Regions from separate parts of the Plantactinospora sp. CA-290183 genome, predicted to be linked through region 2. Evidence: riboswitches for the same ligand, from Rfam matches in the RefSeq annotation. Region 2 holds a riboswitch; the other holds the start of a gene.

Region 1 (7,392 bases), on a different contig from region 2:
CGACCTCCGCGCCGGTGCGCGGCTGACTGGTGAAGAGCGCCAGGTAAGGAAGCAGGGCGTCGGCTTCGGCGATAGACAGCCCACTTATCGTGAAGCGGCGGTCGCCCAGCCGCGGGCCGCGCAGGTTGGGCAGCATCGCCGCGTGAAAGTACGGGTAGTCGCTGGCGTGCACCACATGCAGCGTCAGGCGCATCAGCGTCGCCTTGACCAGGTTGCCCTCCTCGAAGGCGGACGCGAGGGCCGCCGGGTCAAAATCGGCGAGCCGATTCCACAGGGCGAGGTACGGCGACGCCGGCTCCTGCGCCTGTAGCGCGACGAGGCGTCGTACGGCGTCGACGACGTTCACCGACTCCCGGCGCAGAAGCATCTGCCGGTCGAGTGTCGCCCGGTTGAGCTGCCGTGAGTTAAGGCTCACGCGACCCTTACCTGCTGCTGTGGCCATACGTACCAATCCGATGAAACGTATTCTTGATCGCTCTCGCGAGCATAGCGGGGCTCTGGCTACCAGGTCCTATCCTGACGCTTTTCGAGCTATGGGCGAGCTAACCAGAGATGAGGCAGCGGACGAAACCATGTGGCCAACCAACCCTCGCAGTTCTGGCCAGCTATGCCTCGCAGATCGCGGAAGCAACCGAGGTCACGGCCGCCCTACTGGCCAACTAACGGTCGAAGTCACCCGGAACCTCCACGGTTCGCATCCCCGCCAGCGGCAGGCCTCGGCGCCAATCCCGGGTGCGACGCGGTTCGGTCCACGGCCGGCGTCTCCGGCCCCGCGCCCGCGCAGCCACTCCATCGATCTTCATCAGTTGACTTGCCGGACTCGAAGTCGTAGCTTGCGAGGAGAAAGCGCTTTCCTAGGGGCCCGGCGCTAGATCCGGGCGCCGGGTCCGTTCGCCCCCCCGAGCCGAGAGGTACCAGACGATGCTCGATCCGCACGCCGCCCACCGACCGGTCCCGGTTGCCGTCCTCCGGATCCTGGTTGTCCTGACCACCGTCGCGGCGGCGCTCGGCGGGACGGCCACCGACGGTTCGGCGGCGCCGTTCCCGGGCGCCCTCACGGCCGGCCCCGAGCTGTTCGTCGCGCCGACCGGCGACGACGCCAACCCCGGCAGCATCGATCAGCCGCTGTCGAGCCTGCACCGGGCCGTCGAACTGGCCACCCCCGGCACCACCATCCAGCTCCGCGCCGGTACGTACGCGCCGGGCACGAACATCCGGATCATGAAGGACGGCACGGCGGCACAGCCGTACACGATCACCGCCTACCGGGGCGAGCAGGTGCTCCTGGACGGGGAGAACCTGCCGCACACCCCGGCCCCGGTGGACGGGAGCATCCCCAACCTGGAACGCGGGGTGCTGCACATCGAGGCCGACTTCTGGCGCATCGTCGACATCGAGATCGCGAACGGGCCGTACGCGATCTTCTGCCGGGACTGCAACAACAACCTCTTCGACCGGCTGGTGACCCGGGACAACTACGAGTCGGGGCTCCAGATCCAGGGCGCCGCCAGCAACAACCAGGTGATCAACCTGGACAGCTACGGCAACCGGGACCCGCGCAAGAACGGCGAGAGCGCCGACGGGCTGGCCATCAAGGAGGGCTCGGGCGCCGGCAACCTGGTACGCGGCGTGCGGCTGTGGAACAACTCCGATGACGGCTTCGACGCCTGGGAGTTCCTCTCCCCGATCACGATCGAGGACTCGGTCGCCTGGGGCAACGGCTTCAACCGCTGGAACCTGCCGGACTACACCGGCGACGGCAACGGCTGGAAGCTCGGCGGCGGCGACGAGGACCTGCCGGCCGGCCACGTCGTCCGCAACTCGATCGCGTTCGACAACGCGGTCGGCGGCTTCATCGACAACGCCAATCCGGGCCGGCTCGTACTCGACCGCAACACCGCCTGGCGCAACGGCCGGGTCGGATTCGACCTGGCCGACGCCGACGCCGAACTGACCCGGAACCTGGCCGTGCAGAACCCGACGCCGGCCCTCACCGGCACGTCGACCAGCACCGGCAACTCCTGGGACCTCGGCGGCGACTGGCCGCTGGCGAGCACCGACCCGTCCCGGATCACCGGCCCCCGTACGGCCGACGGCGAGATCCCGTCCTCGGACTTCCTCCGCCCCGCCAACGGCGCCGACATCGGCGCCCGGCTGTAAGGAAGGGCCCCTTCCTATCGCTTTTTGTATAGGAAGGGCCCCCTCCTAACCGCCCTCCTAACCGCGCAGCTCACAGGGTGACCGGCAGTGCGGCCAGCCGCCAGGTGCCCGGGTCCGGGATCCGGTGCGGCTCGTCCGGCGGGCCGGCGGGGGCGAGGGCGGGAAAGCGGTCCAGCAGCGCGCCGAGCGCGACCTCGACCTGCACCCGCGCCAGCGGGGCGCCGAGGCAGAAGTGCGGGCCGTGGCCGTACTCCAGGTGTCCGGGCGGCCCGGCGGGGCGGCGCAGGTCGAGCCGTTCGGGGTCGGCGAAAACCCGGGGGTCGCGGTTGACCGCACCGAGCGCGGCGGTGACCGGCTCGCCCTTGCCGATCGGTACGCCGGCGATCTCCACGTCCTGGCGGGTGTAGCGGGGGACGGTCAGCAGTTGCGGGCCGCACCACCGGGTCAGCTCCTCGACGGCACCGGGCATGAGGGCGGGTTCGGCGCGGAGCGCGGCGAGCTGGTCGGGATGGCGGAACAGGGCCTCCAGCGCGTTCGTGATCAGGTTGGTCGGGGTCTGCCCGGCGAGGACGAGATGCCAGACGAAGGTGATCAGCTCGTCCTCGCTGAGCCGGTCGCCGTCCTCGGCCCGGACCCGGATCAGGTTCGAGACCAGGTCGTCGGCGGGTTCGGCGGTACGCCGCGCGACGGCCGCCCGGGCGCCGTCCATGATGCCGGGAATCGCCTCGGCGAAGCGCTGACCGTGCCCGGCCGCGACGGCGGCGCCCCACTCCTGCCAGCGGGGGCGGTCGGACTCGGGGATGCCGACCAGTTCGCAGATCACCTCCATCGGCAGCGGCTGGGCGAGGTGCCGCAGCAGGTCCACCGCGCCGTTCTCGACGTGCTCGGGCAGGTCGTCGAGGAGCCGCGCCACGATCGGCTCGATCCGGGGGCGGAACTCGGCGGCCCGGCGGGCGGTGAAGGCCGGTGACACCAGCCGGCGCAACCGGCTGTGCTCCGCCCCCTCCATCTCCCCCATCGTCCGCATGTACGGCAGGCAGTGCTCCGGCACGTCCGGGCGCAGGTAGCTGCTGGGATTCAGCTCGAACCGGGGGTCGGCCAGCATCGCCTTTGCGTCGTCGTACCTGGTCAGGGCCCACATGCCGCCGAAGCCGGGTGCCACCAGCCGGGCCACCGGGGCGAGTTCCCGCACCCGTCCGTACGCGCCGAACGGGTCGTGCAGCACCTCGGGATCGGCGAGGTGGACCTCGGGTACGGCGGCGGGGTTCGTGGTGGCCTCGGTCATGGCGCCCTCGTCTCAGATGGTGTCCTCAGATGTTCTCATCATCTGAATGGTGACGGTATCTTGGAGTCCGACCCAGGGCAAGGGCGGAACCCGAGGAGGACGATGGCGCGGCTCAGCAGGGCGGAGGCCCAACGGCGCAACCGGGCCAGGGTGCTGGCCGCCGCGCGGGACGAGTTCACCGAGCGCGGCTTCCGGGACGCGAAGATCGACAACATCGCCGAGCGCGCGGAACTGACCCGGGGCGCGGTCTACTCCAACTTCCCCGGCAAGCGCGCGCTCTACTTCGCCGTCCTGGCCGAGGAGGTCGAGATGACACCGGTCGAATCGCACGCCCAGCCCGGCGGCACGCCCGCCGAGGCACTCGGGGCGTTCGCCCGGGCCTGGGTCGCCCGCCTCCCGCTCGCCACCGAGGACGAGCGGAGTGCGGCCCGGCTCGGTCGGGACCTCGTACCCGAGATCAGTGCCGACGAGCGGACCCGGCTCCCGTTCGCGCAGCTCCTGCGGCTCAACGCGATCCTGCTCGGGCTCGCCCTGGAGCGGCTGCCCGCCCGCCGCCGCGCCGCCGACCGCCGCCGGGTCCGCGTCGCCGAGACCGTTCTCAGCACGCTGTACGGCGCCAGCCAGCTCGCCGACGCCGCGCCCGGCTTCGTCGAACCGTTCACCGTGGTACGCGCCTGCGAACAGCTCGCCGACCTCGACCTCGACGACGAGTGGGCGCCCGCGCACCTGCCGTACGTCCCACCGGCCCGCCCCACCGACGAGCGCTGGGCTCCCCCGCCGGTGACCGACGCGGTGCGGGGCGAGTCCGTGCCGCTCGACGGGGACGCCGTGGTCGCCGTCCTCGGGCTGCACCGGCTCGCCGCCGTCGAGGAGGCGGTACGCGCCGCCCCCGCCGGAGCCGAGGTGACCGCCGTGCTCGTCACCGGAGCCCCCGACGAGTTGGCCCCGCTGGCCCGGTTGGTCGTCGCCGAGTTCCGCGCCTGTCTGCGACCGGCGTTCCCGCCCTCGGCGTGGCCACGGCTGCGGGTCGTACACGACGAGTCCGGCGCGGTCGCCGCCTCGGCCGGCGTACCCGTGGTGAGTGACGCCACCGAGACCGCGATCCGGGTCCGGGCCGGCCGGATCGTCGCCCGCGCCGACGGGTACGGTGCCTGCCACGCCGCCGCGACCGCCGCCGGCCGCTGAGGTCACGCCCGGCCGCGAGGTGCGGTCGCCTGACCGCGTGGACACCTGCGATCATTCGCGGGTGGGTACCACGATCCGACTCGTCCGGCTCGACGACGTGCCGGCGCTGACCGAGCTGCTCCGGGCCAACCGGGAGTTCCTCGCCCCCTGGGAGCCCCTGCGCGGCGACGACTACTTCACCGTCGAGGGGCAGGAGGCCGTGATCCGGACCGTGCTGTCTCAACACGAACAGGGCTTCACCCTGCCGTACGTCATCCTCGACTCCGGCCGGCTGGTCGGCCGCATCACGCTCAACGAGATCGTGCGCGGCCCGTTCCAGTCGTGCCGGCTCGGCTACCTGGTGGGCTCCGCCGACAACGGCCGGGGTGTCGCCACCGCCGCCGTCCGCGCCATGGCCGGGGTGGCCTTCGCGGAGTTGGGGCTGCACCGGATCGAGGCGGGCACCCTCCGGCACAACCTGGCGTCGCAGCGGGTGCTGGAACGCAACGGCTTCACCCGGTTCGGTGTGGCCCCGAAATATCTCAAGATCGCCGGCGAGTGGCAGGACCACGTGCTGCACCAGTTACTGACGCCCGTGCCCGACTGACCCGGTCGGTGAACCGCCGGCCGGATCCTCGACGTGCCGCACCGGCACGAACCCGGCCGGCCCGCACCGCCGCCGGCCGGTTCAGAAGGATGTCCCGGACATCGACCTGCGCATCCGGATCAGCCGCACCGGGGTACCGCCGGCCGGATCCTCGACGTGCTCCACCGGCACGAACCCGGCCGCCTCGTACAGCGGCCGGCCGGCGAGCGTGGACATCAGCTCAAGCGTGGTGAACCCCTCGGCGGCGGCGGCCTCCGCACACCGGGACAGGATCAACCGGCCCACCCCCCCTCGGGCGAACGCCGGGTGGGTGTACATCGCCCGGACCTTGGCCGGGTCCCGGGCGGGATCCAGCAGCGCCGGGTCCCGGCCGGCGGAGTGGTCGCCGCCGTAGAGGGTCGCCCGGCGGCTCCAACCGCCGCAACCGGCCACCCGACCGTCCAGTTCGGCCACGAAGTAGGTGCCGTCGTCGATGAGCTGGGTGTCGATCCCCATGATCGATCGGCTGGACCTGATCTGCGCGTCGTCGAGAAAGCCCTGCTGCAACTCTGCTATCGCGGCCTCGACCAGGGGCAGCAGCGTGGGTACGTCCTCGCGCCGGGCGAGCCGACTCGTCAGCGGCATGGCTCCTCCACTCAGGCGGGAGCGACCGGCGTGGCCGGTCGCTCGTGATCATCGCACCCTAGTCAGGGCGGCGTGGGCGACCGGCTAGCGTGCCGGGTGGCACGAACTGTTGCGAGGTGCCTCGCTCCGGCGAGGAGAATCGGGAAGCCGGTGTGAATCCGGCACGGGCCCGCCGCGGTGACCAGGGAGCCACCGTCCACGCGCGTCACGCGCAGCCACTGGCCTTGCGGCTGGGAAGGCGGACGGCGCGGCGTCGAGCTGGGAGTCCGAAGACCGGCCTCGCGTCCGCAGCCCCGGGGTGCCGGGGCGTGACCGCAGCGGGAGCCTGCCCATGAACACCGAGTTCTACGACGTCATCCACCGCCGCCGCGACGTACGCGGCCAGTTCACCGGCGCGCCGATCCCGGCCGGGGTGCTGGACCGGGTACTCGGCGCGGCCCACGCGGCGCCCAGCGTCGGACTGTCCCAGCCCTGGGACTTCGTCGTCGTGCGCGACCGGACGATCAGGGAGGCGTTCCACCGGCACGTCGGTCGGGAGCGGGACGTCTTCGCCGCCACCCTGGACGGCGAGGCCGCCGAACGGTTCGGGCGCATCAAGATCGACGGAGTGCGCGAATCGACGCTGTCGATCGTGGTGACCTACGACCCCGCCCGGGGCGGCCCGGCGGTGCTGGGGCGGCACGCCATCGCCGACGCCGGCCTCTACTCGGTCTGCCTGGCCGTCCAGAACCTGTGGTTGGCGGCCACCGCCGAACAGCTCGGGGTGGGCTGGGTGTCGTTCTACCGGGAGGAGTTCCTCGCAGACCTGCTCGGCATCCCGGCCGGGATCCGCCCCGTGGCATGGCTCTGCCTGGGACCGGTCACCCGGCTGGAAGCCGTACCCGATCTGGAACGGCACGGTTGGCGTCGGCGCCGCCCCCTGGCGGCCGCGCTGCACGAGGATCGCTGGGGAGGCGGGCGACCGGCGGGGGACGCCGCCGACGGTCCCGGGGTTGGGAGCCGGCAGCCAGAAAATCTCGGTGGTTCGGACTAGACATCCTCCCGGGCTCTGCTACAGTTTCTCGGGTCGAGAGATAAAGAAAGACGCGGACGAAGAGTGTCCGGCCGTGAGGTCACGACGGGCACAGCGGTAGTAGGACAGTGGTGGTAAAGGTGTTACCCGGCGTGCCATACGCCGGGCGTCGCAGGTGGGGCCGAGGCACGTTCAGGGCTCCAGCTGAAGATTGCGCGACAGGTGCCCAGACCCGAGAAGTTGCGTGGGGTTCCGGCATCGGCGAAGTACGGAAGTAAGAGTTGGAAGCAGAGGAAAGGGAGGGCCGTACACCATTGGATCGCCCGCCTAGCGGCCGGCAATCAGGCCAGGCGGACACCGTTGGTCCCATCGAACGAGAGGTGGTATCCGGTCACGCTTATGCGATCCTCACACCCGATGCCGCACAGGTACCCGGTGTGATGTGAACCGACTTCTTGTCGGCAGATGGTGCTTCTGAACCCTGACCCTGGGCCCCGGCGCGAAAGCGCCGGGGCCCTCGACATGGAGGTGGAATGACCC
Region 2 (7,392 bases):
GCGGCGGCCGGTGAGAGCCGGTCGCCGCCGCCGAGCCGTCACCTCGGTCGGGACGGGTACTTCAGGCGGTCTCTCCGGCGGCGCCTGCCCGGTCCGCCTCGGCGTCGGCCTGGCCGACCGGGACGCCGTCCGTGTCGCGGTTCGCCCCGGCCAGGTCCTCGTCCGCGCCGGCCCGTACGGCGTCGGCACGCGCGTCGTCCGCGCCCACGATCTCCCCGCCGTTGTCGGTCTCGGTCTCCTCGCTTCCGGGCAGTGCGCCGGTGGCGGCCAGCCCGATCGGTACGTACCTGGGGTCGGTCATCTCGTCCTCTCCTCCACCTCGCTGTTGCGTTGCCCGCTACCCCCACGGCCGGCGACCCACACGCGATCGGGCCGACCTCCTCATTCCCGCCCGCACGTGCGGCGGTACGGCAGTCCGGGAACGAACTGCCGCCACTCGTCCACGGTCAGGGGTCGCGTGAGCAGGGACACCCTGGCGTGCCGGCCGGTCACCTTCTACCGTCGACCCGGTCGGAAAACTGGAAACAATCCTTACCGGAGGACCGGTGCGCGCGGTAAGGCCGTGGCTGAGTGACACGGCCGGCGGGTTGCCGGCCACCTTCTGGTACCTCTGGACCGGGCTGCTGATCAACCGGATCGGCGCCTTCGCCATGGTCTTCCTGCCGCTGTACCTCACCGAGGCGCGCGGGGCCGGCGACGCCCTCGCCGGCCTGGTGGTCGGGGCGTACGGGATCGGCGGCGTGGCGGGCGTCCTGCTCGGCGGGGTGCTCGCCGACGGCTGGGGGCGGCGCCGGACGCTGCTCTGGTCGCACCTGGTCGCCGCGGCGCTGATGGCCGGCATGGCGGTGACGACCAGTCTGCCGCTGATCGCCCTGCTCGCCGGGCTGGTCGGGATGGCCCACTCGATGCCCGGTCCGGCGTTCGTCGCCGCGATCGTCGACGTGGTACCGGCGGCCCGCCGCTCCCGCGCGTTCAACCTCCAGTTCTGGGCCTTCAACCTCGGCATGGCCGGGGCCTCGGCCCTGGGCGGGCTGCTCGCCGAGGCGAGCTATCTCGCGCTCTTCCTGGTCGACGCGGCGGCCACCCTGGTCGCCGCCGCCATCATCGGCGCCAAGGTGCCGGAGACGCTGGTGCGGGCGGCTCCCCGGGCGGCCGCCGCCGCCCGGACCGGACTGCGCACCCCGCTGACCGACCGCACCTTCCTCGCCTTCGTCGGACTGACCTTCGTGCTCGCCGTGCTCACCACGCAGACCTCCACGGTGATGCCGCTGGCGATGCGCGCCGACGGCCTGACCTCGTCGGCGTACGGTCTGGTCGTCGCCCTGGGCGGTGCGTTGATCGTGGCCGGCCAACTCTTCGTGCCCCGGCTGGCCGACGGGCACCGCAAGCACCGGGTGCTGGCCGCCGCGACCGGGCTGATGGCGATCGGGTACGCCAGCCTCGCGCTGGCCGACCGGCTCCCCGGCTATCTGCTGGCGGCCCTGGTCTGGACGGTCGGCTCGATGCTCGCCGCGCCACCGAACGCGGAGATCAACGCCGAATTGGCGCCACCCGCCCTGCGCGGCCGTTACCAGGCGGTCTTCTACCTGACGTTTCCCGCCGCCGCGTTCGTCGCTCCGGCGCTGGGCGGGGTGAGCCTGCAGTATCTCGGCGACGGGCACTGGCTGGCCGTCGGCGCGGTCGGCCTCGCCGCGGTGGCCGGCCACCTGCTCGCGGGTCCGCCCCGGGAACGCCGGGTGGCGCGGCTGCGGGCCGTGGACCCGCCGGCCCCGGCCCGGCGCTCACCCGTCGGTGAGGCGTCTGCTGGCACGTACGGTGCGCCCCGGTCGCCAGCCGGGCGAGGGGCGGGTTCGCCGGGGTGGGGTCAGCGGCGGCGCAGCAGGTAGGTGTCCATGATCCAGCCCTTGCGCTCCCGGGCGGCCCGGCGGGTCTCCTCGATCCGGGCCGCGACCTCGGCCAGCCGCCCGGCGACCAGGATCTCGTCCGGGGTGCCGAGGTACGCCCCCCAGTAGATATCCAGCTCCTCGTCGTCGGCGTACCGGGTGAACGTGCAGTGGGCGTCGAGCATCACCACCACGTCGTCGATCCCGGCGGGGAAGCCCTCGGCCAACCGGCGGCCGGTGGTGACCAGGAACGGCCGGCCGACCCGGTTCAGCCCGATCCGGTGCCGGGCCGCCAGCGCCGAGACGCTGCTGACCCCGGGCACCACGGCGTACTCGAAGGTGACATCGCCCCGGTCGAGCACCTCCTCGACGATGCCGAGCGTGCTGTCGTAGAGGGCCGGGTCGCCCCAGACGAGGAACGCGGCGCAGCCGCCGTCGGCCAGCTCGTCGCGGATCAGCCGCTCGTAGACGTCGGCGCGGCGCCGCCGCCAGTCGTCCACCGTCGCCACGTAGTCGGCCGGGTCGCGGTCCCGCTCCGGGTCCCGGGCCTCGACCACCCGGTGGCCGGGCCGGGCGTGCCGGCGCAGGATCTCCTGGCGCAACGCGACCGGGTCGTGCTTTTCGGCGCCCTTGTCGAGCACGAAGAAGACGTCGACCTCGCCGAGCGCCCGGGCGGCCTGCCCGGTCAGGTGGTCGGGGTCGCCCGCGCCGATGCCGATGATCAGGATCTTCCGCACCGGTCGAGTCTGCCGCACTGGACCCGCTTTCGTTCGTGACTGCGGGGCTCGCAAACCCGGCTCACTCCTCGCACTCACTGGACCCCGCGCTTGGCGGTGCGGTCCCGGCCCGTCGAGTAGAGGTAGCTGTCCGGGAAGCCCTCGGCGGCCAGCACCTGACCGACGATGACCACCGCGGTACGGCGTACCCCGGCGGTCTGGACCTGGCCGGCGATGTCGGCGAGGGTGCCGCGCAGGATGACCTCGTCGGGCCGGCTGGCGTACGCGACCACCGCCACCGGGCAGTCCGCGCCGTAGTGCGGGACGAGCTGGTCGACCAGGGCGTGGAGCCGCCCGATCGCCAGGTGCAGCACCAGGGTCGCCCGGCTGCGCCCGAGGGTGGCCAGGTCCTCGCCCGGCGGCATCGGCGTCGACCGGGCCTGGGCCCGGGTCAGGATGACGGTCTGCCCGACCGTCGGCACGGTCAACTCCCGGCCGAGGCTCGCGGCGGCGGCGGCGAAGGCCGGCACCCCGGGCACGATCTCGTACGGCACGCCGGCCGCGTCGAGCCGGCGGGTCTGCTCGGCGACCGCGCTGAACACGGCCGGGTCACCGGAGCAGAGCCGCGCCACGTCCCGACCGGCGGCGTGCGCGTCGACCATCGCGGCGACGATCTCGTCCAGGGTCAGCTCGGCGGTGTCCACCAACGTGGCCCCGGATGGACACTGCGCGAGCAGGTCCGCGGGGACCAGGCTGCCGGCGTAGAGGCAGACCTGGGCGCGGGCCAGGATCCGCTGCCCACGTACCGTGATCAGGTCGGCCGCACCCGGGCCGGCGCCGATGAAATAGACGGTCATGCCGTCACCTCCGGTTCGGTTTTCGTGGCCGCCCACTGCACCAGCGGTCGGGCCGGCTGCCAGCTGGTGAACCCGCCGAGCCGGCCGGCCCGCTCCACGCCGAGCCGGGTCAGCTCGCCACCGAGCCGGCCGGCCCGGGCGACGAGTTCCCGCTCGCCCTCCAGGGTGACCGCGTGCGCGACCAGCCGGCCGCCGTCGGCCAGCGCCGTCCAGGCGGCGTCGAGCAGTCCGTCGGCGGTGAGGCCGCCACCGACGAAGACGGCGTCGGGGGTGGGCAGGTCGGCCAGCGCGGCCGGTGCGGCGCCGACGACGACCCGCAGCCCGGGTACGCCGAGCGTGGCCGCGTTCGTGGCGATCCGCTCGGCCCGGTCCGGGCGGGACTCGACGGCGATGGCCCGGGCGGTCGGCTCGGCGCGGAGCCACTCGATGGCGATGCTGCCGGAGCCGGCACCCACGTCCCAGAGCAGCTCGCCGTGCAGCGGGGCGAGCCGGGCCAGCGCCAGCGCCCGCGCCTCGCGCTTGGTCAGCGCCCCGTCGCTGGCGTACGCGTCGTCGGGCAGCCCCGGCACCGTGGAGAGCGCCCGGGCGCCGCCGGCGGCGTGCACCCGGACCCCGACGACGTTGAGCGGGTCGCCCGGCGGCTGCGCCCAGTCCTCGGCGCGGCCGTCGACCCGCCGCTCCCGCTGCGCGCCGAGGGATTCCAGCACGGTGAGCCGGCTCGGCCCGTAGCCGGCCCCGGCGAGCGTCGCGGCCAGCGCGGCCGGGGTGGCCGCGTCCGCGCTGAGCACCAGCAGCAGCCGGCCCGGTTGCAGCACCCGACGCACCTGGTCCAGGTCCCGACCCACCGCGCTGACCACACTGACCTGCTCGACCGGCCAGCCCAGCCGGGCGCAGGCGAGCGAGATCGACGACGGGTGGGGCAGGACCCGGATCCGCTCCGGGCCGACCAGCCCGGCGATCCGGGCGCCCACGCCGTACCACATCGGATCGCCGCTGGCCAGCACGCAGAGCCGCTGGCCGGCGTACGCGTCGAGCAGGCCGGGCAGCGCCGGCATCATCGGCACCGGCCAGGCGACCCGCTCGGCGGTCACCTCGGGACGCGGCAGCAGGGCGAGCTGCCGGTGCCCGCCGAGCACCACCCGCGCCGAGCCGAGCGCGTCCCGCGCCTCGGGCGCCAGCCCGGGCCAGCCGTCCGCGCCGATGCCGACCACGGTCAGCTCTGCCGTCGCACTCCGCACGTCCACGCGACCGTACGCTAGCCGAGCGCCGACCTGACCGACCCGGCCGGTCCGAGCTGCCCGTCCGGGCCGGGATGTGCCATCATCTGCTCCGATGGTGCGGTGAGGAACACCGGTGAGCCGGCCGACATGGCCGACGAGTCCGGGGCGGTCCCGCCACTGTGACCGGGCAGCGCAGGCCCGGAAGCCAGATACTCGCGTCACCGTCGCGCGCCGTGCAGACCCGGTCTGCCGGCGTGGTCAGAACCGGTCACGGGCGTGGACACCCGTGTGAGGCAGGAGGTCCTCTCCGATGAGGCCGTACCCGTTCAGCGCCGTCGTCGGGATGGACGACATGGCGCTCGCGCTGACCCTCTCCGCGGTCTCCCCGGCGATCGGCGGTGTGCTGGTCCGGGGCGAGAAGGGCACCGCCAAGTCGACGATCGTCCGGGCGCTGACCGGGCTGCTCCCGCCGGTGACGGTCGTCGCCGGCTGCCGGTTCTCCTGCGATCCGGCCGCCCCCGACCCGGGCTGCCCGGACGGCCCGCACGAACCCGGGGCACCCGCGCGGACCCGTCCCGCCCGCCTGGTCGAGCTGCCCGTGGGGGCCACCGAGGACCGGGTGCTCGGCGCGCTGCACCTGGAACGCGCGCTCAACGAGGGCGTCACGAGCTACGAGCCGGGCCTGCTGGCCGGCGCGCACCGCGGGCTGCTCTACGTGGACGAGGTCAACCTGCTGCACGACCACCTGGTCGACGTGCTGCTGGACGCCGCCGCGATGGGACGCTCGACGGTGGAGCGGGAGGGGGTCTCGATCGCGCACGCGGCCCGGTTCGTCCTGGTCGGCACGATGAACCCCGAGGAGGGGGAGCTCCGCCCCCAACTGCTGGACCGGTTCGGCCTCACCGTGCAGGTGGCGGCCAGCCGGGACCCGGCGGTCCGGGCCGAGGTGGTGCGCCGCCGGATGGCGTACGAGGCCGGTCCCGAGGCGTTCGCCGACCGGTACGCCGACGCCGACGCGGCACTCGCCGGCCGGATCGGCACCGCCCGGGCCCTGCTGCCCACGGTCACCCTCGGTGACGACGCCCTGCGCCGGATCGCCGAGGTCTGCGCCGCGTTCGAGGTCGACGGGATGCGCGCCGACCTGGTCACCGCGCGTACCGCGATGGCGCACGCGGCCTGGTGCGGGCGGCGCACGGTGACCGTCGCGGACATCCGGGCGGCGGCCCGGCTCGCCCTGCCGCACCGCCGCCGCCGCAATCCGTTCGACCCACCGGCGATGGACGAGGAACAGCTCGACCAGGCGTTGGCCGAGGCGGGTGTGGCGGAGTCGGACGCCGAGGCGGAGCGGCCCGACCCCGGCCCGGACCGGCCCGACGGCGATGGTGACGGACCGGAGCACCCGGACGGCGGACCGGACGAGCCGGGTCCCGGGGGACCGGACGATCCGCCCGATCCGGGCGGTCCCGGCCCGGGCGGTCCTGGTGGCGGCAGCGACCCCTCGGCCCGCCCCGCGTCCGGCCCCACCCCGTCCGGCCCGTCCACACCGGACGGCGCCGACCTCTCCGGTCGGTCCGGCGAGCCGGCGACGGTGAGCACGGCCGGCGTCGACACGCCGTACCGGGCCCGGCTGCTCACCGTGCCGGGCACCGGTCTCGGGGTGGCCGGCCGACGGTCGCGGGCCCTCACCACGGTCGGCCAGACCGTACGGACCGCCCGCCCCGCCGGCCCGGCACCGGGGCGCCCACACCTGCTCGCCACGCTGCGCGCGGCAGCGCCGCACCAGCGCTCCCGCGGGCGTCTCGGCCCCGGCCTGCTGCTGCGCGCCGAGGACCTGCGGATGCCGGTACGCGAGGGGCGGGAGGGGAACCTCATCCTGTTCTGTGTGGACGCCTCCGGGTCGATGGCGGCCCGGCAGCGGATGCGTGCGGTCAAGACCGCCGTGCTCTCCCTGCTGCTCGACGCGTACCAGCGCCGGGACAAGGTGGGACTGGTGACCTTCCGGGGTGACGCGGCCGCGTTGGCGCTGCCGCCGACCTCCAGCGTCGAGGCGGCCGCCGCCCGGCTGGAGACGCTGCCGACCGGTGGCCGTACGCCGTTGGCGGAGGGCCTGCTCCGGGCCGGCGAGGCACTGCGGGTCGAGGCGATCCGCGACCCGCGCCGCCGGCCGCTGCTGGTGGTGGTCACCGACGGGCGGGCCACCGCCGGTCCGGACCCGGTCGGCCGGGCCAACCGGGCGGCGAGGCTGCTGGCCGGCGCCGGGATCCGGGGAATCGTGGTCGACTGCGAGGCGGGCCGGGTGCGGATGGGGCTGGCCGCCGACCTCGCCGCCGCGATGGGCGCCGAACACCTGCCACTGGGTGCGGTCGCGGCCGACACGCTGACCGCCGCCGTCCGTTCGCGTACCGGCCCGGCCGGCGCTGTGCCGGCCGGCGCTGTGCCGGCCACCGCTGTGCCGGCCACCGCTGTGCCGGTGGCCGGCCCGCCGGGCGCGCCGGGGCGCGCGCCAGCCGTTTCGAGTTCTACGGGAAGGGCCGCCTGATGCCGCAGGGACAGCCGGAGAGCGTGCCGGCGGACGGACTGACCACCCGGCAGCGCCGCAACCGGCCGCTGGTGATCGTCCACACCGGAGCGATGAAGGGCAAGTCGACCGCCGCCTTCGGGCTGGCCATGCGAGGCTGGCACCAGGGCTGGTCGATCGCGGTGTTCCAGTTCGTCA

What was found. A riboswitch is a leader RNA that binds a small molecule or an ion and turns the genes downstream of it on or off. The one in region 2 is predicted to bind cobalamin.
Region 1: linked by a shared signal. The riboswitch ahead of bluB (5,6-dimethylbenzimidazole synthase) and the one ahead of ACQEUR_RS17510 (magnesium chelatase subunit D family protein) in region 2 are both predicted to bind cobalamin.

What each region holds. Positions count from the first base shown of each region.
Region 1 covers NZ_JBNJMX010000006.1:4,737-12,128, forward strand. Annotated here, with positions in the region: gene ACQEUR_RS13470 (winged helix DNA-binding domain-containing protein) at 1-415, opposite strand, end outside; gene ACQEUR_RS13475 (right-handed parallel beta-helix repeat-containing protein) at 922-2,160, shown strand; gene ACQEUR_RS13480 (cytochrome P450 family protein) at 2,231-3,445, opposite strand; gene ACQEUR_RS13485 (TetR/AcrR family transcriptional regulator) at 3,548-4,630, shown strand; gene ACQEUR_RS13490 (GNAT family N-acetyltransferase) at 4,692-5,216, shown strand; gene ACQEUR_RS13495 (GNAT family N-acetyltransferase) at 5,298-5,840, opposite strand; cobalamin riboswitch at 5,938-6,136, shown strand; partial or broken gene bluB (5,6-dimethylbenzimidazole synthase) at 6,172-6,792, shown strand; gene ACQEUR_RS13505 (helix-turn-helix domain-containing protein) at 7,386-7,392, shown strand, end outside.
Region 2 covers NZ_JBNJMX010000010.1:101,231-108,622, forward strand. Annotated here, with positions in the region: gene ACQEUR_RS17485 (hypothetical protein) at 62-301, opposite strand; gene ACQEUR_RS17490 (MFS transporter) at 546-1,886, shown strand; gene cobF (precorrin-6A synthase (deacetylating)) at 1,865-2,620, opposite strand; gene cobM (precorrin-4 C(11)-methyltransferase) at 2,695-3,456, opposite strand; gene cbiE (precorrin-6y C5,15-methyltransferase (decarboxylating) subunit CbiE) at 3,453-4,700, opposite strand; cobalamin riboswitch at 4,768-4,896, shown strand; gene ACQEUR_RS17510 (magnesium chelatase subunit D family protein) at 4,987-7,215, shown strand; gene cobO (cob(I)yrinic acid a,c-diamide adenosyltransferase) at 7,215-7,392, shown strand, end outside.